Regions from separate parts of the Rhodococcus sp. GB-02 genome, predicted to be linked through region 2. Evidence: riboswitches for the same ligand, from Rfam matches in the RefSeq annotation. Region 2 holds a riboswitch; each other region holds the start of a gene.

Region 1 (10,116 bases), on a different contig from region 2:
TATGACCTCAGCACAGGCACTGCACACACTCACTGAAGGATCGGCACACGACGCCGTCCGGTTGACCGGACTGCGCAAGAGTTTCGGAACCGTCGACGCCGTCAAGGGCATCGACCTGAGCATCCGCCCCGGCGAGATCGTCGCGTTCCTCGGCCCGAACGGCGCAGGCAAGACGACAACCATCGACATGATCCTCGGACTGTCCCGACCGACGTCGGGCGACGTGAGCGTCTTCGGAATGTCACCCCGATCGGCGATCGCCCGCGGACTCGTGTCCGCAGTCATGCAGACCGGCGGGCTGCTCAAAGAACTGACGGTGGCCGAGACCGTGCAGCTGACCGCCAGCCTGTACGCCCAATCCCGTCCGGTCGACGAAGTGCTGGGGCGAGCCGGAATCCTCGACATCTCCGATCGCCTCGTCAGCAAATGCTCAGGCGGACAACAACAGCGCCTGCGGTTTGCGATGGCGTTGCTGTCGAACCCCCAATTGCTCATTCTCGACGAGCCGACCACCGGTATGGACGTCGAAGGGCGTCGGGACTTTTGGTCCGCCATCCGCGCCGACGCAGATCACGGTCGCACTGTGCTTTTTGCGACGCACTACCTCGAAGAGGCCGATGTCTACGCCGACCGCATCATCCTGGTCCGGCAGGGCACAGTCGTCGCCGACGGAACCACCGCCGAGGTCAAGGCGATGGCGTCCGGGCGCACCCTGCGCGCACGAGTCCCCGGTATCACCGACGAACTGCTGCGAGCCATACCGAACTCGGACGCCGTCGAGGTGCGTGGTGAGTCATTGCTCGTGCACTCGGGTGACACCGATGCCGTTGCACGGTTCCTGTTGACCAATACCCAGGCTCGCGATCTCGAAATCGTCTCGCGTGGCCTCGAAGACGCATTCATCGCACTCACGTCGAACAACTCCGAAGGACAGAAGTGATGACCACTGCAACCGAAGCGAACACGTACGGAGCCGAGCGAACCGTCGTACCTCTCGGCGGATTCAACACGACGCTGTTGCGACTGGAATTTCGTCGCCTGACTCGCAATCGGCGCACGATGATCTTCACGCTCGTCATGCCGGTTGTCTTCTTCCTCGTCTTCGGGCTCGGTCAAGGCGACGACGATCACGGGATCGGGCACGGCAATGTCGCCGCGTACATCATGATCAGCATGGCCCTGTACGGCGCGATGCTTGCAACTACCAGTGGCGGGGCGATGGTCTCGATCGAGCGAGCGTCGGGATGGAGCCGTCAACTTCGGCTGACTCCCCTGACGCCGGTCGCCTACATCGCCGTCAAACTGATCATGGCGATGCTGCTCGGTCTCGTCTCGATCCTTGTCGTCTACGTCGTCGGCGCGTTCACCTCGGCGCAGATGGACGGATCACTCTGGTTCACAACGGCATTGATCGCCTGGTTGGGATCGTCGATCTTCGCGGCCTTCGGCCTGTTCATGGGGTATCTACTCCCCAGTGAGAACGTCATGCAGTTGCTCGGGCCGGGACTGGCTCTGCTCGCCTTCGGCGGCGGACTCTTCGTACCGCTCACCGACGGTTCCGTATGGGCGACCATCGCACAGTTCACCCCGATGTTCGGCATCAACGCCCTCGCCCACGCACCGTTGACGGGCAATAGCATTCACTGGACCTGGATCGTCAATATCCTGGTGTGGTTCGCCATCTTCGCCGGCGGAGCGATCTGTCGGTTCCAACGAGATACGGAGCGTGTGTAGTTGTCGCAAACGACTGACCGAGAAGATTCCGTCGCGCTCCCGCGGCGGAATCGTTTCGGCGTTCTCTTCGCGGCGGTCTGGATGGTATTTCTCGGCGGGCCGCTGATCGAGGGATGGAATCTGCGCGACGAACTGCGCGGCTGGACAGGGATTCTCGCGACGATCACCTTCAGTGCGCTCTACCTCTACACGTTCGCCACAACTCAGCAGCGGCGCCGAATGACCATGACTCGGCCGAAAATTCGCGAAGCTGCACTGGCTCTGGCCGCTCTGACCGCGTTGGCCGCCGTGATGATCGTCAGCGTCGGGCCGACGGGTTTGGCAGCCGCACCGTATCTCGCGGTGACAGCGGTGACGCTGCTGCCGACCGTCGCGGGCGGCATTCTCGCCTTGGTGTTTGCAGCCTCCGTGGAGATAGTCAGCCTCTCATCCGGGTGGGGTAATTACTCCGGGCTCTCACTCGGAGTCTGCGCGGCCGCATTCGCGACCTGGGGAATCATGTCCCTGATCAGCCGCAACTTCGCCATGCTCCATGAACGCGAAGAGCAAGAGCAGCGAGCAATCATGGAGGAGCGAACGAGGATGGCGCGCGATCTGCACGACATACTTGGGCACTCGCTGACCGTCATCACGATCAAAGCCGAACTGGCCAACCGCCTACTGGACGTCGACATAGAACGTGCACGCAGCGAACTCGACGATCTCGAAAGACTCTCTCGAGACGCGCTTGCGGACGTGCGCTCGGCCGTCGAAGGATTTCGTGGAATTTCACTTCCCGTCGAGATAGCCCGTGCGCGAGAGGCATTGCGTGCGGCAGGTATCGAAGACGAGGTGCCGAGCAGTACCGACATGGTCCCCACTCGCCTCCGAGAACTCTTCGCATGGACGATCCGTGAGGGCGTCACCAACGTGGTTCGGCACAGCGGGGCAACACACTGTCGGATCACGGTCGACGAAAGAAGCGCATCTGTCGTCGACGACGGACGAGGGGCCGGGTCGACGTCTTCCGGCAACGGTCTGATCGGATTGCGTGAGCGGGCCGGCGCGTCGGGCGCACGAGTGGTCATCACTCATCCCGAACCACAAGGGTTTGCACTTCAGGTCGTCGAACAGGAGAAAGTGTGAGCAACCAGGGCGATCGAGCAACCATACGGCTGCTCTTGGCGGACGACCAGGCGCTCGTGCGAGGAGCTTTGGCCGCGCTACTCGATCTGGAATCCGACCTGTCCGTGGTGGCCGAGGTCGGACGCGGTGACGAGGTGGTGGCCGCCGTACTCGAGCACCGCCCGGACGTCGCGCTTCTCGACGTCGAGATGCCCGGCATGGACGGTATCGCCGCGACAGCGGCCCTTCGCGAAGCAGCACCCGAGACCCGGGTTCTGATCGTCACCACGTTCGGGCGCCCAGGCTTTCTCCGTAAAGCCCTGCACGCGGGGGCCGGCGGGTTCGTCGTCAAGGACACACCCGCCAGGCAGCTTGCCGACGCGGTCAGGCGTGTTCATGCCGGACTGCGCGTCGTCGATCCCACCCTTGCGGCTGACAGCCTCGTCAGCGGCGAATCGCCCCTGACGGAGCGTGAGACCCAAGTACTGCGCGCTGCTCACGACGGCGCACCCGTGGCGGCCATCGCAGGGGCGCTGTTCTTGTCCGCAGGGACAGTTCGAAATCACCTGTCGTCCGCAATGGGTAAGACGGGTGCCACGACCCGCGCCGAAGCCGTGAGAATCGCCGAGTCGAACGGCTGGCTCTGATCCGCGTATGCCGGAATCCGCTTCGCCGGCAAATAGTCCGCCGTTCGATTCTTGATGACGATTTGTCCAGATCACTCAAAGTAGGGACCTTCTACCCTAGGGATTTTCCCTGCAACGACTCCCTTCGTGAGAATCCAAAACAGCTAATCGTTCGATAACTGGCTATGATTCAGTTAATTGAATCGACGGAACCTGCGCGTAACGAGGGAAGGGATGTCTCATGTCGAACCAGTTCAACGATCGCTTGAACTCGCTGTTCGAGACTGCCGACTTTCACGTCACCAACGCGATGGTCGTTCGCGGCATGACCGAGTTCGGTTGCCGCATCTCGACGCCGTACCTGTCGCAACTACGCACCGGCGTCCGAACCAACCCGTCACCCGAAGTGGTCGCTGCCCTCGCACACTTCTTCAACGTCCATCCGGACTACTTCTACGCCCCGTCCGACCACACTCCACCGACCATTTCCGGTGGCGAAGCAGACCTCTCACTTCTCGAACAGTTGCATAACGTGCGCCTGCGAAACCTCACTGCTCGGGTCGTCGACCTCTCACCGTCTTCGCAGGATCTGCTTGTCGAAATGGCGGAGAATCTACGTTCCTCCGAGAATCTTCCGCGCGTACCACCGGACTCGAATTCCTACATGTCACGCGCGTAGCGCCCTTCGCCGACTCTCCTTGACTGCGCAGGGAGGGTTGGCCTTATGCTGATCGATGCAGCTGGTTCGCCCGGCACGGTCATGAGGAGCCCCGAAGACCGTTCCCGGCGTCGAAGCCCCGTCAGCGCAAGCTGACGGAGTGAGAGGGAACCCGGTGAAAATCCGGGACTGTCCCGCAGCGGTAAGCAGGAACGACCGCCGTTTATGTGCACTGGGCATCCGCCTGGGAAGCGACGGCCAGTAGGTTCGATCCAACTCGATCGAGTGCCCGCGAGTCCGAAGACCTGCCGACTGTGTCGGGCACGCCGTGCCCGACGGTCCACCGCCTCGTGGAATGGGCGTGTAGATCTCCATCGGACCTCGTGTGTGGTTCGGGCAGTGCTGCCCGCCGAAGCTCGGGGTCTCGTGAGGTATACCCGTCTGCCGGCAGTGGCCATCAGTGCATTGGCAATCTGGAGAAACTCCGTGACAACGACATTCACTTCGACCGTGCTGGGCTCACCGCGCATCGGTCCTCATCGAGAACTCAAGCGGGCAACCGAAAGCTACTGGGCGGGGCGCATCGGCGCCGACGCCTTGCAGAGCGTCGCCCGTGACCTCCGTCGGCAGGGCTTGGCCGACCTCCGTGACCTGGGCCTCGACTCGATCCCGGTCAACACCTTCTCCTTCTACGATCAAATGCTCGACACCGCAGTTCTTCTCGGAGCACTTCCCGATCGCGTCGCATCGGTCGCCGATCCGTTGGACCGCTACTTTGCAGCTGCCCGTGGGACGGACACCATCGCGCCGCTCGAAATGACGAAGTGGTTCGACACCAATTACCACTACCTGGTGCCGGAGGTCTCGCCGTCCACCACGTTCGCACTCGACCCGTCCAAAGTCTTGTCCGAACTCGCAGAAGCACTTTCCGACGGCATTGCTGCCCGCCCGGTCGTCATCGGACCGGTCACCTTCCTGTTGCTTTCGAAGTCTGTCGGCACTGACGAGCCTCTGCTCTCGCGGCTCGACGAACTGCTCCCCCTCTACGCGGATCTACTCGGTCGGCTCGCGAAGGCCGGCGCGGAGTGGGTTCAGCTCGACGAACCGGCTCTCGTAGGTGATCGCACCGACGAGGAAATCGAAGCGGCACGCGCTGCGTACGAACAGCTTTCGGCACTGACCGAGCGGCCGTCGATCCTGTTGGCGTCATACTTCGGCTCGCTGCGTGACGCGCTGCCCGCACTCGCGTCCACCGGTGTCGAAGGATTTGCCGTCGATCTGGTGGCCGGTCAGGACTCGATCGGCTCCGTCCCCGAACTCGCCCGCAAACTGGTCGTCGCCGGAGTGGTCGACGGACGAAACATCTGGCGGTCGGATCTGGATTCGGCACTGAGCACGTTGGGTGCTCTGTTGGGCAGCGTGGATACTCTTGCCGTCTCCACATCGTGCTCCCTGCTGCACGTTCCGTACACTCTCGACGCAGAAGCCGATGTCGACAAGGCCCTGCGCTCGTGGCTCGCGTTCGGCACCGAGAAGGTCAAGGAAGTAGTAACTCTCGCAACCGCTCTCACACAGGGCCGAGAGTCGGTGGAGGACGAGTTCGCTCTGGCACGAGCGGCCGCGTCGACCCGCAAGGACGATCGCAGACTCAATGATGCGAGTGTTCGAGGCCGTCTGGACGCGGTGCTGAACTCGGCGACCGGTCGCGCGCCCGCCGCCGAACGTCGCGCTGCCCAGGACGAGTTGCTTTCTCTGCCGCCGCTGCCCACGACGACCATCGGTTCATACCCGCAAACCTCGAAGATCCGCATCGCTCGCGCAGCACTGCGCAAGGGCGAGATCGACGAAGCCGAGTACGTCAACCGTATGCGCGCCGAAATTGCCGAAGTTGTTGCGCTCCAGGAAAAGCTGGACCTGGACGTGCTTGTTCACGGTGAGCCGGAACGCAACGACATGGTCCAGTACTTCGCGGAGCAGTTGGACGGATTCTTCGCCACCGCCAACGGTTGGGTCCAGTCGTACGGCACCCGCTGCGTGCGTCCGCCGATTCTGTACGGCGACGTCTCGCGCCCGAAGCAGATGACCGTCGACTGGATCACGTACGCACAGTCGCTGACAGACAAGCCTGTCAAGGGCATGCTCACCGGGCCCGTCACCATTCTGGCCTGGTCGTTCGTCCGTGACGACCAACCCCTCGCCGACTCGGCAAATCAAGTCGCACTGGCCATTCGAGACGAGACCGTCGACCTGCAGGCCGCCGGAATCGGAATCATCCAGGTCGACGAACCGGCTCTGCGAGAACTACTCCCGCTGCGTGCCGAGGAACAGCGCGCCTACCTGGACTGGTCGGTCGGCGCCTTCCGATTGGCCACCTCGGGCGTCGCGGATTCCACCGCGATCCACACGCACCTGTGCTACTCCGAGTTCGGAGCGGTGATCGGCGCCATCGCCGGCCTCGACGCGGACGTCACGTCCATCGAGGCTGCCCGCTCACACATGGAGGTCCTCGACGATCTCAGTTCAGTCGGGTTCGACCTCGGCGTCGGCCCGGGTGTCTACGATATCCACTCGCCGCGTGTGCCGAGCGTCGACGAGATTGCCGAATCACTGCGAGAGGCACTCAAAGCTGTTCCGGTCGAGCGGTTGTGGGTCAACCCGGACTGCGGTTTGAAGACCCGCGGCCCGATCGAGGTCGAGGCATCGCTGCGCAACCTCGTCGAAGCCGCGAAGTTGGTACGAGCGGAGCTTTAGGGGCGAAGCCCCTGTGCGCCTTTTTGGTAGTGGGCACTACCAAAAAGGCGCACGGGGGTCAGCTCAACCACGTATTGCCGAAGAGCAGAATCCCGTCCGCACTCGGGGTCACTCCGTGGACGTTCTCGCGCCACGGGATGAAGACCTTTCCGGAGTTGACCACGGCCATCGGCGCCGTCGCGTTGACCACTGTCTGAATATCGTCGATGACGACTCGCCGCTCATCCTCGCCCGACGCTGTTTGCAGCTTGCCGAGCAGCTCGTCCATCCGAGCGTTCTTGTAGCCGAGGATGTTCGACGGCGATTCGCTGAAGAGGTTGCCGTACATGCGCACGAACGGCGACTCTTCCAACACGTTGAACGCGAAGTAGGACACGTCGTAGTCATGCTTTGCGTATAGCATGGAGATCAGATCGTTGATGCTGGTTGCGTAGGTGATGTCGACGGTGAAACCCACTGCCTGCAAGAGGGACTGAAACGTCAGCGCGCTGCGCTGCGTCGCCGGATCGTTCATTCCGACGTATGTCAGTTTTCCGTCGTACCCGTCGGCCTTCGCCTCGTCCAGATACTTCTTCGCGGCCTCGGGATCGAAACCGTTTCCGGCCACCGAACCGTGCCACCGCGACCACGACGCAAACATGTCGGTGCCGGGTTCGCCGAAGCCGCCCTGAACTCGCTCGTTGAACGTAGTCGGGTCCACCGCAGCGACAATCGCCTTACGTACGCGCTCGTCCTTCGCTGCCCGATCGTCGCGCTGATTGATTGCCAGAACTCCGGCCATGCTGGCCGAGTACACAAATCCGGGATCGCCGGCTTCGAAAGCCTCGTGAATGAAATCGGGAGACTTCAGATAGGCAACCTGAATTCCGTCGGTGTGTAATCCATCGAGTTTGCTCTTCTCATTGACGATTGCGGGAAAGCGCAACTTCTCGAGGTACGGCGCCCCGTCCCAGTACGTCGGACGGGCAGCGAGCACCAATTCGTCCTGGGAGGCGAACTTCTCGACGGTGAACGGACCTGCCCCGATCGGGGTGAACGTGCCGGTAGCCATCGACGAGGGTGCCACGATCATGCCGGGACCGGTGGTGAACATGATCGGGAACTCGTCCCACGGCTGCGCCAATGTGAACACGACTGTACTCAGGTCCGGTGAATTCGCCTCGCGCACAGCGGTCTTCCATACCAGGGCGTGAGTTCCCTTCTTCTGCAAATAGTGATCGATGCTCCACAGGACTGCCGCACTGTCCACCGGAGTGCCATCGCTGAAGGTGACGCCGTCGCGCAGTTTCAGTGTCCACACCGTGTTGTCGCCGTTAGCCGACAAGGATTGCGCCAAGTGGGGAACATATTCGCCCGCCGCCGTATCGAAGCGCATCAGAAGGTCGTAGATGGCTGCCATTTCGCTACCACCGGTAGCTCCGCCGTCCTGACGGTTCGCCGGGTCGAGACTGCTGATCCCGTTGTACGTGGCAAACGACACGGTGCCGCCCGAGCGCGGCTCTCCCCCGTTGTTCTGGTCACCGACAACTCCGACCGTCACGTCCGATGCATCCGTGGTCGTACCTTGGCTGCTACCCGCGCATCCTGTCACCACCAGTGTCGCCGACGCCAGGACAACCATCCAGATTCGAGCGCTAGCTCGGTACGAGCGCTTCATTGCGACTCACTTTCACAGTTCACGGATACGTCGATCCCTGGATCGGACACCCGATAGATTTGTAAGTGAATTCTAGATAAGGACCCATCCTGCGTCTTCGTTTTCACAAAGCAGAAGCGATAATTCGCATTCACCGCGGAAGAAACAAGAATTGATTTCTAGAGTGACGCCGTTCAGCGAAGTACCAGTCCGATGACGTCTTCGACGTTCCGCTGGGCTTCTGCGAATCCGATCCGGCCACTGGTCCACAGCGCAAGGGCCGTCAACATCGTGCCGCCTATTGCCACGGCCGCAACCCGCGCCGTCTCGGCCGGAACACCGTCCATCAATTCGAACAGCATTCTCCGATGTGCAGCCGCGCGCAGATCCAACGACTCGATCACGAACTGATCCGAGGACGAATGGAGTTCGATCTCCAGCCGAGCGAAGTGAGGCCTACGCTCGAATGCCTTCATCTCGCGGCGATGAAGTGCCAGAACCCGCTCGTACGCATTGCTCTCTTCGCCGCCTGTTCGCGGCTCCTCAGGACGACGAGCGGATTCGAGACCGCTCCACGCCGTCATCGCCGCAGCAAGAAGTTGCTGTTTGGTCGGAAAGTAGCGATACAGCGTTCCGAGCGCGACACCCGAACGCTCCGAGACGTCTTTCATCTGGATTCGATCCGACGGCACCTCGGCCAGCATCTCGACCACCGCCGTGGTCAGTCGTCCTCTCCGCTCGAGTTGTCCCACCGACATGAGGTCGACGTCCAAGGGAAACTCGTCGCTGCGCACAGTCACGCGCGTCACGATAGTTCAGAATCTTGGCCACAGTGCCGGGTTGCGCAGTTTCATCAGAACCCCGAAATCTAATACATACATTAATCAACTCCAGATCGCGCTAGGGTTAGTCCATGACTGACCGGACAACCGATGACCAGCCAGCCGTCGGCGAGCTCAATTTCTGGTCGTTCATCGAACTGGCCAACAAGCGACTGGCCACTGAACACGGCTTTCGCGACCAGCTGGCCACCGAGGTACTGCTGACACTCAATCGGGCCTCGAACGTGGTCACCTACGATCTCGAGTCGTCGATCCACCGCCCTCGAGGCTGGTCATGGTCCTCCTTCCGACTGTTGTTCGTCACCTGGCTGGCCGGTCCGATCGAGCCGAAGGCTGCCGCCGAGCTCACCGGGATGAGCCGGGCCGCTGTCTCCAATCTGTCCAAGTCGCTACTGGCGGAAGGCCTAATCGATCGCCGCCCCACCGAGAACGACGGACGTTCGGTCCAGCTGTACCTGACCGACAAGGGCCGAGAAGCCATGGTCGAAGCGTTTCGCGAGCAGAACGAACGCGAGCACGCCTGGGTCAGCGTCCTGAGCGAGGCCGAACAGCGAATTCTTGTCATGCTCCTGGACAAACTGATCACCAACCGCAGCCAGTTCGACGTACGCGGACGTAACTGACATAGACCCGTGCACCCTCAAAGGGTTGCGCCGATCACATCATTTTAGTTAATGTGTTTACTATCTGGTGAAGGTGATCCAGGCAGAACAGCACAGAAGGAGCCCCGTCATGGCGTTCTATCGACAACTCGGCAACATCCCA
Region 2 (10,116 bases):
GCGGGTGGTCGCACGTCTGGCGTCGCCGTGCTCGGCGAGATCCGCCTGTGCGTGAGCGCGCACGTAGTTCTGCTCGTCCGTCTCGTCCAGCGCTGCCACCAATTGAACGGCGTCGTCGAGCAATGCGAGCACATGTGGGAACGCATCACGGAAGAATCCGGAGATGCGGACGGTGACGTCGATGCGCGGTCGGCCCAGTTCTTCGAGATCGATGACTTCGAGGTTGACGACGCGTCGGCTTGCTTCGTCCCAGACGGGGCGAACACCGAGGAGCGCAAACACTTCGGCGATGTCGTCGCCGGAGGTACGCATGGCTGCGGTTCCCCACACCGACAGACCCACCGAGCGCGGGTATTCGCCGTGATCTGCGAGATAGCGAGCGGCGAGCGACTCGGCCATCGCCTGACCGGTCTCCCACGCCAGACGCGACGGAACTGCCTTGGGGTCGACCGAGTAGAAGTTGCGACCGGTGGGAAGCACGTTGATCAGGCCGCGCAGCGGCGAGCCGCTCGGACCGGCCGCGATGAAACCGCCGTCAAGCGCATGCAGGACCTGCTTGATCTCGTTGTTCGTCTGTCGGAGGCGTGGAACTACTTCGGTGGCGGCGAACTGCAGGATCTTCACGACGGTCTCGTCGTCGCTGAGGTCTTCGGCGGCGGCGGGGTTCCAGTCGGCGTCGTACATGCCGCGAACCAGAGCGTGTGCCTTTTCCTCGATATCGTCGACACGGCTGCGGGACTCGTCGCCGTCTTCGCTGAGCCCGAGAGCCTCACGCAGACCGGGAACGCTCTGTTCGCCACCCCACATCTGACGGGCACGCAGCATGGCGAGGACCAGTTCGATTTCGGCGTCGCCCTCGGGAGCGCGCCCGAGAATGTGCAGACCATCGCGGATCTGGACGTCCTTGATCTCGCACAGCCAACCGTCGACGTGCAGGAGCATGTCGTCGAACACGTCTTCTTCGGGCCGCTCCGCGAGGCCGAGGTCGTGGTCCATCTTGGCAGCACGCATCAGCGTCCAGATCTGCTGGCGAATGGCCGGGAGCTTGGACGGGTCCAGTGCGGAGATATTGGAGTGCTCGTCGAGCAGTTGCTCGAGACGGGAGATGTCGCCGTAGCTTTCGGCGCGGGCCATCGGTGGGATCAGGTGATCGACGAGCGTCGCGTGGGCACGACGCTTTGCCTGTGTTCCCTCACCCGGGTCGTTGACCAGGAACGGGTAGATCAGCGGCAGGTCGCCGAGCGCTGCGTCGGTGCCGCAGTTGCTGGACATGCCGAGTGTCTTGCCCGGCAACCATTCGAGGTTGCCGTGCTTGCCCAGGTGCACAACCGCGTCGGCGCCGAATCCACCAGCGTCAGGCGTCGCCGCGATCCAGCGGTAGGCCGCCAAGTAGTGATGGCTCGGCGGCAGATCCGGATCGTGGTAGATCGCGACGGGCTTTTCGCCGAATCCCCGGGGCGGCTGAACCATGAGCACGATGTTGTTGAAACGCAGTGCCGCGATGACGATTTCGCCGTCGGAATCCTGTGAGCGGTCGACGTACAGCTCGCCGGGCGCTGTGCCCCAATGCTCTTCGACACCGCTGCGCAGCTCTTCGGGCAACGTGGCGAACCATTCGCGGTACTTCGCTGCCGAGATTCGGATCGGATTTCCCTCGAGCTGCTCGGCAGTGAGCCAGTCGGGATCCTGGCCGCCGGCCGCGATCAGGGCGTGGATCAGCGCGTCGCCGTCCTTCGCCGCCAGGCCGGGAACTGCGTCCGGACCGTCGACCGGACCGAGGTCGTAACCGGCAGAACGCATTTCGGTGAGCAGGTCGATTGCGCTCGCCGGAGTATCGAGACCGACGGCGTTGCCGATGCGGGCGTGCTTGGTCGGGTACGCCGAGAGCATGAGTGCAACGCGACGCTCGGTGGTGGGAATGTGGCGCAGCTTGCCGTGACGGACCGCGATCCCGGCGACACGGGCAGCGCGCTCGACGTCGGGGACGTACGTGGACAGTCCATCGGCGTCGATTTCCTTGAATGAGAACGGGACTGTAATGATGCGGCCGTCGAATTCCGGCACCGCGACCTGGGTCGCGACGTCGAGAGGCGACAGTCCGTCATCGTTCTCGTCCCAGGTGGCGCGGCTACTGGTCAGGCACAGGCCCTGCAGGATCGGGACGTCGAGCGCAGCGAGTGCGGCAACATCCCAGGCTTCGTCGTCGCCACCGGCGGACGCCGTCGCGGGCTTGGTGCCACCGGCAGCAAGAACTGTCACGACCATGGCGTCGGCGCGGCGCAGAGTGGTCAGAAGTTCGGCTTCTGCGGTTCGTAGTGATGCGCAGTAGATCGGGAGCGCTGTGCCACCGGCCTCGGCGACGGCGTCACACAACGCCTGGATATACCGGGTGTTTCCGGCCAGGTGCTGAGCGCGGTAGTACAGAACGGCGATGACGGGACCGGTCGCCGAGTCGAGATCGGGCGCGAAATCCGCGATCCCCCAGGAAGGCAGGTGGGCCGGCGGCTCGAAACCGTGACCGGTGAGCAGGACGGTGTCGGACAGGAAGTGGTGCAGCTGTGCCAGATTCTGCGCGCCACCCTCAGCCAGGTAGTTGTGCGCCTCGGCAGCAACACCGGCGGAGACCGTCGAGCACTCCATGAGGTCGGCGTCCGGCGCGTGCTCGCCGCCGAGAACGACTACGGGGAGTCCGGAGGCAAGGACCATCTCCAGGCCGTCTTCCCAGCTGCGACGGCTGCCGAGGATACGAACGATCACGAGGTCGACGCCGTCGAGCAAGGGCGGCAAGTCCTCCGAGACCAGCAAGCGTGAGGGATTGGCCCAACGATAGGCGACGCCGTCGCCGGCTTCCTGGCTGGCGCGGGCGCTCAGCAGATCGGTGTCGGACGTGGAGAGCAGAAGAATCACGGGTGAAGCCTTCCTGGGGTTTCGCGCCCCGTGGCACAGATCTGTCATCGACGGCGGTTGAGGGTCTGACTCGTGTTTCCGAGCGGAAACACGTCCCGCTCGAGCAACACTTACAGTGGCGCGACCGCACCGGACTTTCACCGGTTTCCTCAACTGCCGTCACTGGTGGTGGTGATGCTACCGGTCCGCAGAAGGCACTCATGACAGGTCGTACCCTGGAGCCATGCCCACGGACCGTTCACAGCCAGACGCGTGCCCGGGTGCACTGCAAGTTCACCACGCCGCCGACGGCGCACTGGCTCGCGTGCGCCTACCCGGCGGTCTCCTCACCCCGGTCCAATTGCAGACGCTTGCAGACGCGGCGCGCGATCTGGGTAACGGGCAGATGGAACTCACCTCGAGGGGCAATGTTCAGTTGCGCTCGGTCTCGGACCCCGAAGCCTTCGCGGCGCGAATCGCTTCGGCCGGCCTGCTGCCGTCCGCGACGCACGAGCGAGTACGCAACATTCTCGCGTCCCCACTGTCCGGCCGTATCGGGGGCGTCGCCGACATTCGTGAACTGGTCCACCGTCTCGATTCGGCGATCCAAGCGGATCAGGCATTGGCGGATCTGCCGGGGAGAACCCTGTTCACCCTTGACGACGGGCGCGGAGACATCACTGGGCTGCGGGGCGATTTCGGCCTCCATGCGCGCAGCGCCACCGAGCATTCCCTGGTGCTCGCCGGTCACCACACCACTCACCGCGTACATGCAGATGACGCCGTCGAATTGCTCCTCGAGGCGGCTCGATCGTTCCTCGACGTCCGCGACAAGCACTGGCGCCTGGCCGAGGTTCCGGACGGAATCGAACGCACCCTCGAGCAGTTGGGTCTGAGCGCCGAGTCCATCGGCGCGGCAGATCTCACGCATGATGCACGGCCCACCATCGGTTGGCTCGAGCAGCGAGACGGAACGGTTGCCCTGGGCGGCGGCCTGCGATTCGGGCTGCTCGACGCTCGGCTGGCCGAGTTCCTCGCCGCCGTCGACAAACCCGTCGTCGTGACGCCGTGGCGATCGGTGCATATCTTCGACCTCGACGAATGGGCTGCCGAGCAGGTAGTCCGGGTGTTGGCGCCGATGGGGTTGATCTTCGACGAGAACTCACCGTGGCTCGACGTCACCGCCTGCACCGGAAGCCCAGGATGCGAGAAGTCGCTCGCCGATGTGCGCACCGACGCCATCACCGCGGTAGAGCAGGCAGAACTGCCCGTCGTCGGGCGCCAGCACTGGGCCGGGTGCGACCGCAGCTGCGGACGTCCCCGCGGGGACGTAGCGGATGTGATTGCGACGGGTGACGGTTACCGGGTGAATCCGGCCGATCGGTGATGCCTCTATCGTGTGGCACATGATCGAGTACATCCGTGACGGCGCGGAAATCTATCGCCAGTCCTTTGCCACCATTCGGGCCGAAGCCGACCTGAGCCGTTTCCCGGCGGATGTCTCGCAAGCTGTAGTGCGCATGATTCACGCAAGTGGCCAGGTCGATCTCGTCGACGACGTCGCCTTCACGCCTGGAGTCGTCTCGGCCGCGCGTGCCGCTCTGCGCGACGGCGCGCCGATCTTCTGCGACGCCCAGATGGTGGCGGCCGGCATCACGCGCAAGCGTCTGCCCGCCGGCAACGACGTCATCTGCACCCTCGGCGATCCTCGGGTCCCCGTGCTGGCGTCGACCATCGACAACACTCGCTCGGCCGCTGCACTCGAACTGTGGGGAGCCAAGCTCGAGGGCGCTGTTGTCGCGATCGGAAACGCACCCACCGCGCTGTTCCATCTCCTGAACCTCATCGAAGCCGGAGCACCCCGTCCCGCCGCCATCGTCGGAGGTCCGGTCGGCTTCATCGGCGCTGCCGAGTCGAAGGAAGCTCTCATCGAACACGCCAGCGGAATCGATCATCTCGTGCTCCGCGGCCGACGCGGCGGCAGCGCAATCACTGCGGCGGTCGTCAATGCGATTGCGAGCGAAGTCGAATGAGTGCAGGCAAGCTCTGGGGTGTCGGTATCGGCCCCGGCGATCCCGAATTGGTGACCGTCAAGGCCGCCCGCGTCATCGGCGAGGCAGACGTGGTCGCGTTCCACTCTGCGCGGCACGGCAAGAGCATCTCCCGCGCAGTTGCAGCGCCGTACATGCGCGAAGGGCAGATCGAAGAACACCTCGTCTACCCCGTCACCACCGAGACCGTTGACCATCCCGGCGGATATCAGGGCGCGATGGACGAGTTCTACGAAGCGGCTGCCGAGCGACTCGCAGTTCACCTCGAGGCCGGTCGAACCGTCGCGTTGCTCGCTGCCGGCGATCCGCTCTTCTACAGCTCCTACATGCACATGCACAAGCGGCTGGCCGATCGCTTCGACGCCGAGGTGATTCCCGGTGTCACCTCCGTCAGCGCGGCATCGGCTGCACTCGGAAAACCGCTGGTCGAGGGTGAAGAAATCCTCACGATCTTACCCGGAACATTGCCGCAGGCCGAGCTGACCAGGCGGCTCAAGGAAACCGACGCCGCAGCCATTCTCAAACTCGGACGCACGTTCCCACCGGTCCTGCAATCGCTCGAGGATTCAGGCCGCTTGGATGAAGCGCACTACGTCGAACGCGCGAGCACCACACGTCAACGCGTCGAATCCGCTGCCGAGGTCGACCCGGACGGAGTTCCGTACTTCTCGATCGCCATCGTTCCGAGCCCGTCGAACAACCCTCGACCTGCAACCGAATCCCGCGGCGAGGTGGTCGTGGTCGGACTCGGACCGGGCGACACCGCCTGGACCACACCCGAAGTGGCGTATGAGCTTTCGTTGGTAACCGACCTCGTCGGCTACGGCCCTTACGTCGATCGCGTGCCGACGCGTCCGGGCCAGCGGCGCCATTCCAGCGACAACCGCGTCGAAGCCGAACGCGCCGCGATGGCGTTGGACCTGGCGAAGAACGGCGCCCGTGTAGCTGTCGTCTCGTCGGGAGATCCCGGCGTATTCGCCATGGCTGCAGCAGTTCTCGAAGTTGCCGCCGAAGACCAGTGGCGCGACGTCCCGGTCCGCATCCTTCCCGGTATGACGGCGGCAAACGCTGTCGCCAGTCGCGTCGGCGCTCCCCTCGGGCACGACTATGCGGTGCTCTCGTTGTCTGATCGCCTCAAGCCGTGGGATGTCGTTGCTCGCCGTATCTCGGCAGTTGCAGCCGCAGACATGGCATTTGCGGTCTACAACCCGGCGTCGAAGTCCCGGACGTGGCAGGTCCAAGCCATGAAGGACCTCGTGCTCGAGCACCGCTCCCCCGAGACTCCCGTTGTCATCGGGCGCGATGTTGCCGGCACCGAGGAATCCGTTCGGGTCGTGACCCTCGGCGAGCTCGAGCCTTCCGAGATCGACATGCGGACGCTGCTGATCGTTGGCTCGTCGATGACAACCGTCGTCGAAACCGGTTCGGGCCGTCAGGTGTTCACCCCGCGGCGCTACCCGGAGTGACCACCACTCGGCGATAGCATGGCGTCATGCCCGTCAACCGGACCCGGAAAGCCAGATACGCACGCAAACGCAAACGCCGAATGGATCTGGTGGAGCACGACCTGTCCGTCGAGCAGTGGTCCGCGCTCAAAGCGGCCTGGGGTGGCTGCGCGTACTGCGGCGAGTTGGACGAGTCGCCGCAGCGTGACTGCGTGTTGGCGATCTCCCGCGGTGGGCGCTACACACTCGACAACATCGCACCGGCGTGCCGCTCGTGCAATGCAAGCAAATGCAACAGCGAGGTCACTCTCTGGTTGCGGCGCAAGGGGTATGACGAGAAGGCCTTCCTCCTGCGCCACGCGGAGATAGGTATCGAGATGAGGGCGCAGTTCTCGGAGCAGTCGTGACGACCCCGCACGAGTTGCGCCCGATCCTCGACGAGTTGATGGACTTCGAACCTCTGTTTCACCGAACTCGAGTAGCGATGTCACGAGGCGAGTTCGATGCGGTCGTCGACCCCGAGTTCCGGGAGATCGGAGCCTCGGGTGCTCGATACACCCGCGACTACGTGCAGTCGGTAGTTGAGCGCCGACGCCTCCGCGGCGAGGTGAACGACGCCGCCGAACTCGGGTGGAGGGTTGACCGGCCAGCGCTGAGCCGGATCGCTCCGGACACATATCTGGTGACGTACCGGCTGGCGCAAGCGCATCGGGTTACCGAGCGATCATCCATCTGGCGGTTCACCGAGAATCGATGGAGCGTGCACTTTCATCAAGGCACAGTCGTCGAAAGTGGTCTGGAAGCGTGAACGAATCGATCCACAACCCCACCATTCCGCTTTGGATGGACGTCACCTTCACCGCCTTCGTACTTGCATGGATCTTCATCACGGTTAGCGCGCTCGTGGCGATCGTGCGCACCGACTTCGACCGTTCGGGCGCCAAATTCTGGTGGTGCGCGCTGGTGATCGCGGTGCCTGTACTCGGTGCGCTCGTCTGGTTACTGTTCGGTCGACCCCCGCGTGACTCCAGTTCCCGAACCTGATCTACACCGACAGCCCGGCAGTAGTCTGAGTACGGTCCGGTGCTGTCACTCTGCGCGTATCAGGGGAGAACAACGAGATGAGACCACTTCGATACTCGATCAACGTCACCCTCGACGGCTGCTGCCATCACGAGGCGGGACTCCCACCCGACGAGGAGTCGATGCGCTACTGGACCGCCCAGATGGAACGCGCCGATGCTTTGCTGTTCGGCCGGGTGACCTACGAGATGATGGAGTCGGCGTGGCGGCGGCCCGCAACCGGCGCATGGCCTGACTGGATGGACGAGTGGGAGATCCCGTTCGCCGAGGCCATGGACCAGGCGAAGAAGTACGTCGTGTCGAACACGCTGAGCGGGGTCGATTGGAATGCCGAGCTGGTGCCGGGAGACTTGGGGCCAGCGGTTCAGCGACTCAAGGAGCAGCCCGGCGAAGGTCTGTGGGTTGGCGGCGTGACGCTCCCCCTGGCGCTGGCAGACCTGGGCCTGATCGACGAGTACGAGTTCGTTGTGCAACCGGTCCTCGCTGGACACGGACCGACGTTGCTCGCCGGTCTGCGCGAGCGCATCCAGCTCGCGCTCGTCGATCGCCACGAGTTCCGGTCGGGTGCAGTCGCCGTGCGATATCGGCCCACTCAAATACCGCCCCCGGGTCAGGTATCGGACGGTTCGAATACCCGCAGGTAGGCGAAGTGCGACTGGAGGTGCGCGGTTGAAACATCGGACTGACTGCACGGTGTCGATGATCTGCTCGACCGCAGCGGCGCCCTTCTGTAGACGTCCGCCGACACAGCCAAAGTCCTCGTGCACGATGGCGCTCTTCGCCCACACGACCAGCACGTAGCTTCCATGGCTGCAGCCCATAACCCATGGCAACAACCATTCGGGACATGTCGTCGCCTCAGTTCGGACGCGAGAAGAGTTACCACCAGTCTTGTTCGGTGTTCGGTATTGACCGAACACTCGGTACCGCAAGAGCATTAGCCACCGAAGTTCTCCGGACAATCCTCGACGAGATCGAAGCATCAAACTGGATCATGAACAAGTTCGTTCCGCCCGGCGGATCCTAAGGACCACTTGTCGCCATCGAACACTCTGATCCCTTGTTCCATTGGCACTTGCACCTCAAGGTGTAAGCGCCAATGGTCGAGGGCCATCCTGCGCCTTACTGCGGTGAGATAGGCGTCAGCTCTTGCTGTTACCTGAAAACGAGCCAGCCCTCGGAATTTCCATTTGTGCCCCGTTGCGTGTGCCCCATTGCGAGCACTAACCAGCGTTCGCGACGTTGATCAAGGTCAAATTGTTGTAGGTCTGGGTCTCCATGTCAGCGAACCCAAACTGTGCAGGCACAGCTGCGGTGGGAATTTCGTATACGTAGACCATGCGACTGTCGAACCCGGGCTGTAGTCCGTCGTTGCATTCGGGGTTACCCTGAATCTTGTACAGGTCGTCAATCGGGTCGTATTGCCGCTTATCCGCAGTGATGAGCTTGTTCTGAATCGGGAACGAACATGTCAGGTCCATCGAGACCTTCCCATCGTTGAGAACCGTCGTATCAACGATCACAAACTTCCCACCAGACCTTGGGGCCTGCTCGGCATAATCGCCGCGCGTGATGGATCGTTCGGGCTGCGCCGTAATCGACTGCGATTCGACCACACTGTTGATCGTGATAATCGCGCCGCCACTGGTCACCGCCTGTCCGATCGTCGGTAGTGCTGGTGTTGCCGATTTAGGTTTCGCCGAGGTCGTGGCAGCACCGCTAGCTTCGGGACTGGTCGAAGAGACGTACGAAACTTCGCTGGAGACAAGCGACTTCCCGTCTAGTTTCGCAACGCAGCTCACGTCGTAAGCAACTGCCGCTCCGGAATCGAGCGAACCCGTCAACTTTCCATGGACAGAAAAGCTCCCGTCATTACCCGCGACGGTGACAATATCGGCGACGGTGATATCACCAATGGGGCCAGCCTTATCCTTGATCCCTGATACACACACCGATTCGGCCGTGGCTTCATCGTGCGTGTCATCCGCACTTCCGCATGCCGAGATCAGAAACGCGCTAACCCCAAGCAAAGCCAGAATTGTCTTCTTCATGGAGCAATTGATACCAGACCTTACGGTCGGAACCCGCTCGGGGTCACGCTGAGCGGGCAGTACGAGGGACGGTCCGGTGGGTCGATTAGCGCGCACCCTGGAGCGCCTCAGCAGAAATGGCCAAGCTGGACGGCTACTGGCGAGCAAAGGATCGAGATCACCACCATCGCAAGCGCCACAAAAATGATCATCGGAATAGCTTCGGTCAAATCGATGCAGGATACGTTGACGCCACTACATCGGGTCTTGCTGAGAAACGAAAGCTGGTCGAGATCGTATCGGCGTCCGGCCTGTGTCGGACGCCGATACGTGTTCACGTCAGCTCACAGGAGCGCCACTGCTCCCGCCGAGGTGGCGAGCGAAGAACCGAGCCGAACTGTCGCGCTCGTAGTCGGGCACCGGATAGTGCCTGCCCGAGTATGCGTGCAGCGTCTTCTCCTTCGAGCCGAAGGCATCGAACAACGCAACCCCTGACGTGCGGTCGTAATCCTTGTCGTCCCAAGGGATCCGGTACTCGACCGGGACCGTGAGCTTTCGTGCTGCCTCGAGGAGAGAGCTGTCCACAAAAACTCCACCGAAGCTCACGGCAGCGATCCTGGA
Region 3 (10,116 bases), on a different contig from region 2:
TCCCCCGATCCGAGGATCGACCGCAACCGCATGCAACTTTCGCTGGTCCGCGAGGACGGCGAGTGGAAACTGAGCAACGTGCAGTTGTTGTGATCGGGAGGTCGGGCGTCAAAGACAGCCGTGTCGGCGACTGCCGATAAAGTGGCCTCCACAAGTCGACGTGTCCTTCGTCGGCCGGGAGCGCAGGTTCGAGGAGTGTGTCGGTAGCGGTGGCAGTGGAATCTTCGGTGCTGCTGAAGTGGTACTCCGATACGGCCCGTGACCTGCCGTGGCGACGTGCGGGCGTCAGTGCCTGGCAGATCCTGATGAGCGAGATCATGCTCCAGCAGACTCCGGTGGTGCGCGTTGCGCCCATCTGGGAAGAGTGGGTAGAGCGCTGGCCGGTTCCGTCGGCGATGGCAGCGTCCAGTCAGGCAGAAGTGCTTCGCGCGTGGGGCAAACTCGGTTACCCGCGACGCGCGTTACGCCTCCACGAATGCGCCGGCGTCCTGGCGTCCGAGCACGGTGACGTGGTGCCAGAAGACGTCGACATCCTGCTCTCGCTGCCGGGAATCGGTTCGTACACCGCCCGCGCCGTGGCGTGCTTCGCCTACGGACAGCGAGTACCGGTAGTGGACACCAACGTACGACGCGTAGTTGCGCGGGCCGTACATGGCAATGCGGAACCTGGCAATCCATCCAACACGCGCGACCTCGCCGACGTTGCGGCACTTCTACCGAAGGCGCGAGCGCGCGCCGCTACCTACAGCGCAGCTCTCATGGAACTCGGCGCACTGATCTGCACTGCGCGGACACCGAACTGCGAAAACTGCCCTTTGCCGAACTGCGCGTGGGTCGCGTCGGGCAAACCGGCACACACCGGACCGCCCAGGAAGGTGCAGAAGTTCGCGGGCACCGATCGCCAGGTTCGTGGAAAATTGATGGCCGTTCTTCGCGAGAGTCACCGTCCGGTCGAGCGCGCGCAACTCGACATCGTCTGGCCGACCGATCCGGGTCAGCGTGACCGCGCACTGCATTCACTGCTGGTCGACGGACTGGTCGAGCAAACCGATGACGGCTTGTTTGCGCTGGCCGGAGAGGGTACGGCTTAGCCGGCTCGCAGCGGGTTGCATTCTTCGGCTGTGGGTTCGTCGGTCTGGAGCGGTGCGACTTCCGGATCAGAACGCCGAAGTACAGCAGGAACGGCAGGCACCACCGGGTCGCAAGGTGCAAGTGTCGGAATCTGTAGGTCAGCGCCGGGGGGAGGCCCACTGATCGAAGTCGTCGGCTCGGCGCCGACGTTCGGGCGATCCGTGGACACCGCGCGCGACCCGTCTGGGGACAGCGCGATCAGCAACCCCGTCAGCATGAGTAGAAGCGGCAGTACTATTGCCGCCGCCCACCGGACCCTGTTGACGGGCCGGACAGCCATGCCGCCACCGGACCGAACTTTGCTTCCGCGATCGGCCGCTACCAGCGCAGCGCCTATCGCCAGTTGGGTCCGCTCGCCGAGAAACAGGAAGCCGAGACCTGCCAGTTCAGCGGCTTCCGCGGACGGCTGTCGAGAGTCTTCCTTCACGAGCATCGCGACGAGCATCTTGGGCGCAGGGTCTCGTTCGGCGACGAGGAGATCCAATGTCGCAGCAAATGTCGAGCTGTCCGCAAGCAACTCAGCGGTGTCGTAACGATGCGCCGAGTCCACGACGCCTGCTCTCGGGTCGACGGCAGCGATCACGGTCTCGCCGCCGTCCGGCCAGAACGCGAGAATCGGCGAAACACCATTCAGGGCGTCGACCGTCCGCAAGTAGGCAAGCCGTGCGTCGAGACCGTTGACCAACTCGACGTTCTCGAAAGGACTGGAGGACAACGAATCCGAGACAAGTTCGCGCACGTCCGCACGCTCGCACATCACTCCGACGACCGTGGGACACAGATTCGAGCGCAGGGCTCGACCGGTAGCGACCTCGGCGGCGGAGGCGAGTGCGCGCGCCGACGCTTGCGGAGAGGGAACAGTCCCGTCTGCACCCCAGGGGTGACGGAACTCGTCGATCGAGCCCAGAAGGGGTGTGTCCGCATCTACGAGAGCTGTTGAAATTGACTGATTTTCGAATACAACGCCCAGGCTTTCACGCACTGGATCCTCCATCGACTGCTACTGACTGTTACGAGTGTTGCCATTCCTGCGAAGCTGTATCAGAACGTCAGGCCACCGACCGCCATTGCACCTGGTTCCAGCACTACGTCCACCGGCGCTCGGCCGTCGACCGTGACGCGATACGTCCCCGGTAGTAGTCCGACAAACGAGAAGTGACCCTCGAATGGTTTCACCGTCCGCGCTGTCGCGTGCCCGCATTGATCGACGCCGTTGATCACCACCGCCTCCGAGATGCCCGATGTCACCAGACCTGAAATTCGTCCATCTGCCGAGACAGCAGTCCCCTGGCTTCTCTGACCACCGACAGAAATCCCGTGTGGATCACACACTCCCGCGGTGGTCGCCACCCGCACGGTGACATCGCCCGACCGCACGCGAACCGCCCCCTGATCTGCGGTGACCAGTGCAGCGATCGGTAGACCGTCGGCGTCTACCCGCTTTCCCGCAGTCATCGTCGCCGTTCGGGTGAAGTACCGGTCGGCTTCCAGATTGCCTATCAGGCAATGTAACCCGAACTCGTCGACACCCGAGCCGTCTCCGCAGTAGTCAGGCACGGACGGCAGAACGAAACCTCGAGGCACCGGAAGTTGCACGACCACGTCGGAGAGCGGATTGCCCCGGACACCGATGTCGATGACATACGTCACCGGATCACCCTCTCGGATAATGCCGTTGGACGGTCCCGAATCGAGCCCTGGACCGTCAGTGGAATCGAAGGGCGGCGCACCGTCAATCGCCGTCAGCTCGACGGTGAAGGGAGGCACGAACTCTCTCTCAGCCGCCAATCGAACATCCGACTGCATCGGAAGCACGCCGAGCGCAGCAGCGCCGACCACCAGGGCTCCGGTCACGACAACTATGCCGATACCTCGGCGCCACGCTCTCGGCCGGAGTCCGACGACAACGCCCTCCGACCACACCTCTGACAGACGAGTTCTCACGACGCTCCTTCGATGTCTGACTCTCGGGGCCCCCGACAGGCGCTCGCGGCTACATTTGGCGAATCCCGAGCTACGTTCAATAGAAGTCGCTCGAGGGACTCGAAAGCCAATGGTGACGGCGTGATTGTGTGGGTGAACTTCCCTCACCCAGGGTGAATTCCCGGGTGAATTGCCCGGGATGGCACGCTCTGGATTCGCACCAGCTACGCTCCTCCCTGTAGATAGATGGATCGAGACAATCCGCCCAAACTCTTCAATCACTGCGGGGCGCGAAAGCAGAAAGGGTCCGCGCTGATGTTCGGGATGGACGGCCACGACTGGGCAGCTATTCCCGAAAGGCGCACTCTCGCGACGTCGATTCCCCGGCAAGCGCTCTTCAAAAAACTTGACCGACGTGCCGCCCTGACCATCGTCCGTGCACCGAACGGCCACGGGAAATCGTCATTGATCGCATCGTGGCTGCGCGCTCACCTGGCATCCGAACGAGTACTCGTGTGGGTCTCGGCCCCACAGCCCTCGTCGACACTCGAAGATTTCTGGGCCGTTGTTCTCGATCGAATCCACGCTGCCGGAATCGCACTGCCCGACGTCGACGATCTCGCCGATCCTTTCACCGCTGTCGCCAAATCACTGAACGCCCTCAGCCGCCCCGTACTGCTCGTGCTGATCAGGCCGGATCTGATATCGGAACCAGAGTTGGACGATCAGTTGATCGAACTCCTCACCCTCTGCCACAACCTGGACCTCGTGGTCACGCTCTCGGGCTTCGGCATGTTCTGCGAGCCGTACCTGCTCGACACCGACCACGAGGTGATAAGCGCGAGTGAGCTGTTGTTCACGAAAGCCGATACCGCCCATTTGCTCGCACAAGCTGACGTACACACGACTGACGGTGATGCCGAACAAATCACATCCCTGACGGGTGGGCTGCCAGCGCTGGTTCGCGTCGCCGTTCCCGCCGTCCAGGCATCGGGTAGCCGCAACCGCGAGCAGATGATCAGGAAGAACATCGCGCAGGCGATAGACGACTACGTGAACAAATCCGTTCTCACGACCGCTGATCATGTGAAACAACTCGAGTTCCTGCTCGCGACGGCCTTTGCGCGATCGATCACCGTCGACATCGCCGCAATGCTGTTCGAGTCCCAACACCCTGAGGATGCCGAGACCGTTCATCAGGTTCGCGTGCGCCTGGCGATACTGGAGACAGCCGGATTGTTGTCGCGGGTCGAGACCGAAGCCGAAGAAACATGGGAGTTGCCGCCTGCAATCCGTCGATCGATACTCGCGCGCCACACCCGCGCTGGAGTCGATCCGGCGCAACGTCTTTCATTCCTCGCGCACAACCGACTCGACCACGGTCATCACGCGTCGGCACTGGACTACGCTGTCGAGGCACAGAACTGGACCCTGGCCGTAGACATCGTCGAGCAACACTGGGTGACGATGATCGTCCACAGCCTGGACTCGGTTCGCTCTGCCCTCCAACGGATTCCGGCGGAAGCTGCAGACAAACACTCTGCTGTGGAGGCGGGGCGCGCACTGTTCACGATGCATCCGAGCGAGCGCTCGACGGTAGTCGACTTGCTACCCGAATCGCCGGCAGAACTGTGGGATCTCGGCGCTGAAGCCGGCGCGAAGGACGCCTTGAGCATTGCCTGCGTTCAATCGATCATGCTCAGGATGGCCGGCGAGTACGGGCTCGCAGCAGAAACCACCCGGCGCCTGTCTCACCTCAGTCGCAGTGCGCTGGAGAACAACCCGGAAGCGGTCAGTGCACAGCTCCCTCTCATGCGGCTTCAATGGGCGATCAATTTCCAATTGAGCGGCAGGCTCACCGAATCCACGATCAAGGCCCGAATGGCATACCACGGCGCACTGTCTCACGGAGTCGACTTCATCGCTCGCAACTCCGCGGGTAGTGCCGCACTGAATTGGGCGCTGGCTGGTGAGCCTCGCCAGGCCGCATACTGGTTCGAACTCGAGCAAAAGCATCCGGATCCTGGCGGTTGGCTCGAACCTGTGGTCAAGATCGCCGGCCTGACAGCACGGGCGCTAACGGCTCTCGACACACTCGACTTCGACGACGCACGTGGGACACTGACCGAACTCGGTTTTCCTTCCGACACCGAGGAACTGTGGGCATTCGTCGTCTATGCGCACTGCCAATTCGCCTTGACCTCCGGCGACCACACTGCGGCACTACTGTTGCTCCACAATGCGATCGAAGCACATTCCAAGCAGTACACGGCTACATCTTTCGCACTCCCACTGATGCAATCCGCCGAGATCGATCTCCTGCTCGCTCTCGGACAGGGGAACAATGCCGTAGCACTGGCCAAGGAGATCATCGATCCTGCCGCCAATCCGTGGACCCTCACGTCGGTGGCACGCCTACGGCAGCGGATCGGCCAGAACGAAGCCGCGGTCGCCCTCTGCCACCAGTTCGACTGGTCCGGCGAGTCGTATCCGCGAGCACAGATGGAATCGCTTCTGGTGCAAGCGGTTGCACACTCCAGATTGGGTGAGCCGCGCCTCGCGGCGCAGGAATGGTCCAGAGCCTGCAGTATCGCGGATCAGACCGGACTTCTGCGTTCGTTCGCGACCATCTCATCGGCGGACGTCGAGAAACTCGAATCGATGGCGAAGTCGAATTCGCGAGCACTCGCCGAATTCGCGAAAACGCCTCGGGCTGACTCCTTTCCGGAATTCGTGCACATCGTGGAGCTGACCGAACGCGAACAGATGGTCCTCTCACTCCTGGCGATCGGAATGGGGTCGGCCGCGATGGCGGACAAACTGTACGTCTCCGTCAACACCGTCAAGACTCAACTACGCACTCTCTACAAGAAGCTCGACGTACACAATCGAAACGAAGCGATCACGAAGGCACGCCAACTGCGCCTGCTGTAGTCCCGGGTCGGATCTGATTCGGACTACATTCTGTAGACATGAGCACCGATACCTGCGTCTTCTGCAAGATCGTCGCACTGACCGAGCCGGCGATTCTCGTTCACGAGAGCGAGACGACTCTCGCATTTCTCGACGCCAGACCCGTGAGTCGCGGACACACTCTGGTGGTCCCCAAGCGCCATGCAGAAAACCTCGATGCTCTCGAAAGCCATGAGGGCGCAGAGATGTTCCGCGTCGGGACGCTCATCGCCGGCGCTCTACGTCGCTGCGACATCGCCGCAGACGGCGTCAACTTCCTGGTCAACGACGGTCGCGCCGCGGGCCAGACCGTGTTCCACTCGCACCTGCACGTCGTCCCCCGCCATCGCGGCGACAAGGCGAAGTTCGCTGCCGGACTTCTGGCCAGACGAGCCGTCGAACTGGAGCAGGTGGGCTCGTCGATCCGCAGTCAGCTCACCGTCTGAAGGAACTTCGTCACGACGTCGCGGTAACGCTGCGGTTGATCGTCGTGGACCAGGTGACCGGCGTCGGCAATACGTACGTACCGGGTTTGCGGCCGCTCGGCCATCTCTCGCATCTGTCCTTCGGGGGTGATGGTGAACTCCCCCTCGATCAGCAAGGTCGGTGCCTCGATCGCCTTCCACTGATCCCAGAAATGCCTCGTGCCCCATTCCTCGGAGATGTCGCGGAAGGTCGACACGTCGCCGTGCAGGTACCACCCGTCGTCGCGACGGTCGAAGGAGTCGAGAAAGTACTGACCGGCGACGGGGCCGAAGAATTCCTTCATCGCGTCCTCGGAAGCAAACGGCTGCGGCCACGCCGAAATCATCTGCGCCCAGTCCGCAGCGGTGCGTCCCCGAAAGTCCGGGGCCATGTCTTCCAGGACCAGCGCACAAACCTTTTCGGGATGCGCGGCGGCGAAGCACCACGCGTGCAGAGCCCCCATCGAATGACCGATCACGGTGATCGGCTCCTCGATGGAGGCAACGGCCGATGCCAGGTCGTCGACGAATGCCTCGGTAGTCAGCTCTGACGGCGCCGGCCTGCCGTGACCGGCAGCGTCGAAGGTGTAGACGTGGCCGAACTCGCGGATCCACGGAACATGGCGACGCCACGTTCGGGAGCTGCCCATGAGGCCGTGCAACAACAGAATCGGTTGGCCCGTTCCACCTTCGTCATGCAACACGAGTGTCACGGTACGCGGTGAGGCTACGCGGGTAATGTCGCTTGCATGGCAGTCGTGAAGATCAATGCAATCGAAGTCCCCGAGGGCGCCGGCCCCGAACTGGAGAAGCGCTTCGCAGCACGCGCTCACGCAGTCGAGAACTCCCCGGGCTTCCTCGGGTTCCAGCTCCTCCGCCCCACCGCCGGCGAGAGCCGCTACTTCGTGGTGACGCAGTGGGAGTCCGAACAGGCGTTCGCCGATTGGCGTGACGGCCCCGCCCGCGAAGCACACTCCGGCGAACGAGCGAAGCCCGTCGCTTCGGGTGCGTCGTTGCTTGAATTCGAAGTTGTCCTGGACGTAGCCGCCAAGAGCTGATCGCGAGCGATTGTGCCCGCTCGTGCGGGCACAATCGACGGTCATCTCGGGTTCGCGCGTTGACACGGAGCGGGCGGTAGTGCAAAAGTTCGCTTGTAAACGCGATGGTCCGACAGGAATCCGGTGCAACCCCGGAGCGGTCGCGCCACTGTAATTCGAGGTGAAGTGCCTTTTCGGTACGGCTATTTCGACAGCCAGACACTTCGGCCATCGCATGGACCTAGGGGACGCGAAAATCCCAGGAGGCTTCGATGGCTCTCGCCTATTCTCCCGATACGTCGATCGATTCGACTCGTCTTGCTTTCCTCGCCGCTGCAGTAGTTCTGTTCGCGATGCTGGCTCTCTACCTGGTCGGATTCGACCAGGGCGCGGTCTCTCGCACCGGCATGTACATGCATGAATTGATGCACGACGGACGCCACTTGATGGGCCTGCCGTGCCACTAGTCGACAATTTCACGAAGCTTCTCATTCGTGGATTGTTGGCTGGTTTGATCGCGGGCATTCTTGCCGGCGGTGTTGCGTTCGTGCTGGGTGAACCACACGTCAACGCTGCCATTGCGATCGAAGAAGCCAACAGTGCAGCCAGTGAGCATGCCGGCGAAGCCGCTGGGCATTCGCACGGCGACGAAGAAGAACCACTGGTGAGCCGCGACGGGCAGCGCGCCGGGCTGTTCCTGGCCACTGCGCTGGCCGGACTCGCACTCGGCGCGATCTTCTCGGTTGTCGCCAACTACGCGCGACGACTCACCGGAATGTCCGGGCCGTTGTTGGCGATCACCATCGCCGTCGGCGGTTGGCTGGCCATCGAGGCCGTGCCGTTCTTCAAGTACCCGGCCAATCCGCCGGCCGTCGGAGACCCGGACACCATCAACCAGCGGACACTGCTGTGGCTGGCTGCCGTGATTCTCGGACTGCTGTCCGTCACAGCGGCCGCAGCGGCGGCAAAGGCAGTTTCAGGACACGAGTTCCTCAGCGTGCGCATCGCTGCTCCGGTGGCTGCGTTCCTGGTGATCGTCGCGATCGGTTACCTCTCGCTTCCCGGCATCAACGAGGTGGGTGAGGACTTCCCGGCAAACCTGCTGTGGGAGTTCCGACTTTCCTCGCTCGCTACGCAGGCGACGCTGTGGCTCGTACTCGGATTGGCATTTGCCTTCCTCACCGAGCGCGCGACCAAGAACGCCGACGTGGCAAAGAAGTACGCCCTTCGCTGAACCTGCTGTGCGCCTTTGTTAACCGCCCGCGGTTGACGAAGGCGCACAGCAGTTCTTTTTCAGCTCAGATGATGCACTTCCTGCAGCCCGTAGACCGGCGTCGGAATGCCCTCGTAGCGCGCCTTCAACTGCAGCGCGAGGTACAGCGAGTAGTGCCGCGACTGGTGCAGATTGCCGCCGTGGAACCAGAGCGCTTCCTGCTGCGTCGGCTTCCACATGTTGCGCTGCTCGCCTTCCCACGGTCCCGGATCCTTGGTCGTGTTCGAGCCGAGGCCCCACACCTTGCCAACCTTGTCCGCGGTGTCCTGACCGATCAGATCCGCCACCCAGCCGTTCATCGAGCCGTAGCCGGTCGCGTAGACCACCACGTCGGCAGGCAGTTCCGTACCGTCTTCGAGGATCACGCTGTTCTCGGTCAGCTCACGAATGTTGCCGTGCGCGAGCTTGATGTCCCCGTTGGCAACCAGTTCGGCCGCACCGACGTCGATGTAGTAACCCGAGCCGCGTCGTAGGTACTTCATGAACAGGCCCGAACCATCGTCGCCCCAGTCGTGCTCGAAACCCGCCTTCTCGAGGCGATCGTAGAAGTCCTTGTCGCGCTCACGGATTGCGTCGTACACCGGGATCTGGAACTCGTGCATGATCCGGTACGGCAGCGAACCGAACGTGAGATCGGCCTTGTGCGTCGTCATTCCGGCAGCGAGCGCGCGCTCCGAATACAGATCACCCAAGCCCAGATCCATCAGCGAATCCGACTTCACGATGTGCGTCGAGCTGCGCTGCACCATCGTGACGTCGATGCCGTTCTCCCACAGAGCTCCGCAGATGTCGTGCGAGGAGTTATTGGCCCCGATCACGACGACCTTCTTGCCCACGTACTGATCCGGGCCGGGGTGCTTGCTCGAGTGGTGCTGATCGCCGAGGAATTTGTCCTGCCCGGGGAACGTCGGCACGTTGGCCTTGCCGGACATACCCGTCGCCATCACCAACTGCTTGGGACGCAACGTCAACTTCTCGCCGTTGCGGTTGACCTCGACTGTCCATTCCTGGGTCTTCTCGTCGAACGACGCGGAGGTGCAGGTCGTGGAACTCCAGTACGGAACCTCCATGACCTTGGTGTACATCTCGAGCCAGTCGCCGATCTTGTCCTTGGGCGCGAACACCGGCCAGTTGTCGGGGAACGGCATGTATGGCAGGTGGTCGTACCAAACCGGATCGTGCAGGCACAGGGACTTGTAGCGTCCGCGCCACTGGTCGCCCGGCCGCTCGTGGCTGTCGATCACGATGGCCGGAACTCCGAGTTGGCGCATCCGGGCACCGAGGGCGATGCCTCCCTGCCCGCCGCCGACGATCACGACGTAAGGCTGTGTGGTGT

Evidence for each region. Region 2 has a riboswitch for cobalamin ahead of cobN (cobaltochelatase subunit CobN). Riboswitches for the same ligand answer to the same signal wherever they lie in the genome.
Region 1: it holds a riboswitch for cobalamin, as region 2 does, so the genes downstream of both, metE (5-methyltetrahydropteroyltriglutamate--homocysteine S-methyltransferase) here and cobN (cobaltochelatase subunit CobN) in region 2, are expected to answer to the same signal.
Region 3: it holds a riboswitch for cobalamin, as region 2 does, so the genes downstream of both, ACSW29_RS05080 (CbtB domain-containing protein) here and cobN (cobaltochelatase subunit CobN) in region 2, are expected to answer to the same signal.

What each region holds. Positions count from the first base shown of each region.
Region 1 covers NZ_JBPUKE010000002.1:659,091-669,206, forward strand. Annotated here, with positions in the region: gene ACSW29_RS16225 (ABC transporter ATP-binding protein) at 2-940, shown strand; gene ACSW29_RS16230 (ABC transporter permease) at 940-1,734, shown strand; gene ACSW29_RS16235 (sensor histidine kinase) at 1,735-2,859, shown strand; gene ACSW29_RS16240 (response regulator transcription factor) at 2,856-3,485, shown strand; gene ACSW29_RS16245 (helix-turn-helix domain-containing protein) at 3,706-4,143, shown strand; cobalamin riboswitch at 4,241-4,449, shown strand; gene metE (5-methyltetrahydropteroyltriglutamate--homocysteine S-methyltransferase) at 4,609-6,873, shown strand; gene ACSW29_RS16255 (ABC transporter substrate-binding protein) at 6,932-8,530, opposite strand; gene ACSW29_RS16260 (TetR/AcrR family transcriptional regulator) at 8,704-9,318, opposite strand; gene ACSW29_RS16265 (MarR family winged helix-turn-helix transcriptional regulator) at 9,423-9,974, shown strand; gene ACSW29_RS16270 (homogentisate 1,2-dioxygenase) at 10,084-10,116, shown strand, end outside.
Region 2 covers NZ_JBPUKE010000003.1:117,363-127,478, reverse strand. Annotated here, with positions in the region: gene cobN (cobaltochelatase subunit CobN) at 1-2,907, opposite strand, end outside; cobalamin riboswitch at 2,947-3,079, opposite strand; gene cobG (precorrin-3B synthase) at 3,131-4,273, shown strand; gene ACSW29_RS21115 (precorrin-8X methylmutase) at 4,293-4,919, shown strand; gene cobJ (precorrin-3B C(17)-methyltransferase) at 4,916-6,403, shown strand; gene ACSW29_RS21105 (HNH endonuclease) at 6,430-6,789, shown strand; gene ACSW29_RS21100 (nuclear transport factor 2 family protein) at 6,786-7,190, shown strand; gene ACSW29_RS21095 (PLDc N-terminal domain-containing protein) at 7,187-7,426, shown strand; gene ACSW29_RS21090 (dihydrofolate reductase family protein) at 7,504-8,109, shown strand; gene ACSW29_RS21085 (DUF4352 domain-containing protein) at 8,689-9,516, opposite strand; gene ACSW29_RS21080 (alpha/beta hydrolase) at 9,835-10,116, opposite strand, start outside.
Region 3 covers NZ_JBPUKE010000001.1:1,062,456-1,072,571, reverse strand. Annotated here, with positions in the region: gene ACSW29_RS05120 (hypothetical protein) at 1-93, shown strand, start outside; gene ACSW29_RS05115 (A/G-specific adenine glycosylase) at 210-1,091, shown strand; gene ACSW29_RS05110 (hypothetical protein) at 1,088-2,113, opposite strand; gene ACSW29_RS05105 (hypothetical protein) at 2,173-3,075, opposite strand; gene ACSW29_RS05100 (LuxR C-terminal-related transcriptional regulator) at 3,301-5,988, shown strand; gene ACSW29_RS05095 (HIT family protein) at 6,027-6,452, shown strand; gene ACSW29_RS05090 (alpha/beta fold hydrolase) at 6,437-7,174, opposite strand; gene mhuD (mycobilin-forming heme oxygenase MhuD) at 7,220-7,528, shown strand; cobalamin riboswitch at 7,617-7,754, shown strand; gene ACSW29_RS05080 (CbtB domain-containing protein) at 7,780-7,974, shown strand; gene ACSW29_RS05075 (CbtA family protein) at 7,965-8,741, shown strand; gene ACSW29_RS05070 (NAD(P)-binding domain-containing protein) at 8,801-10,116, opposite strand, start outside.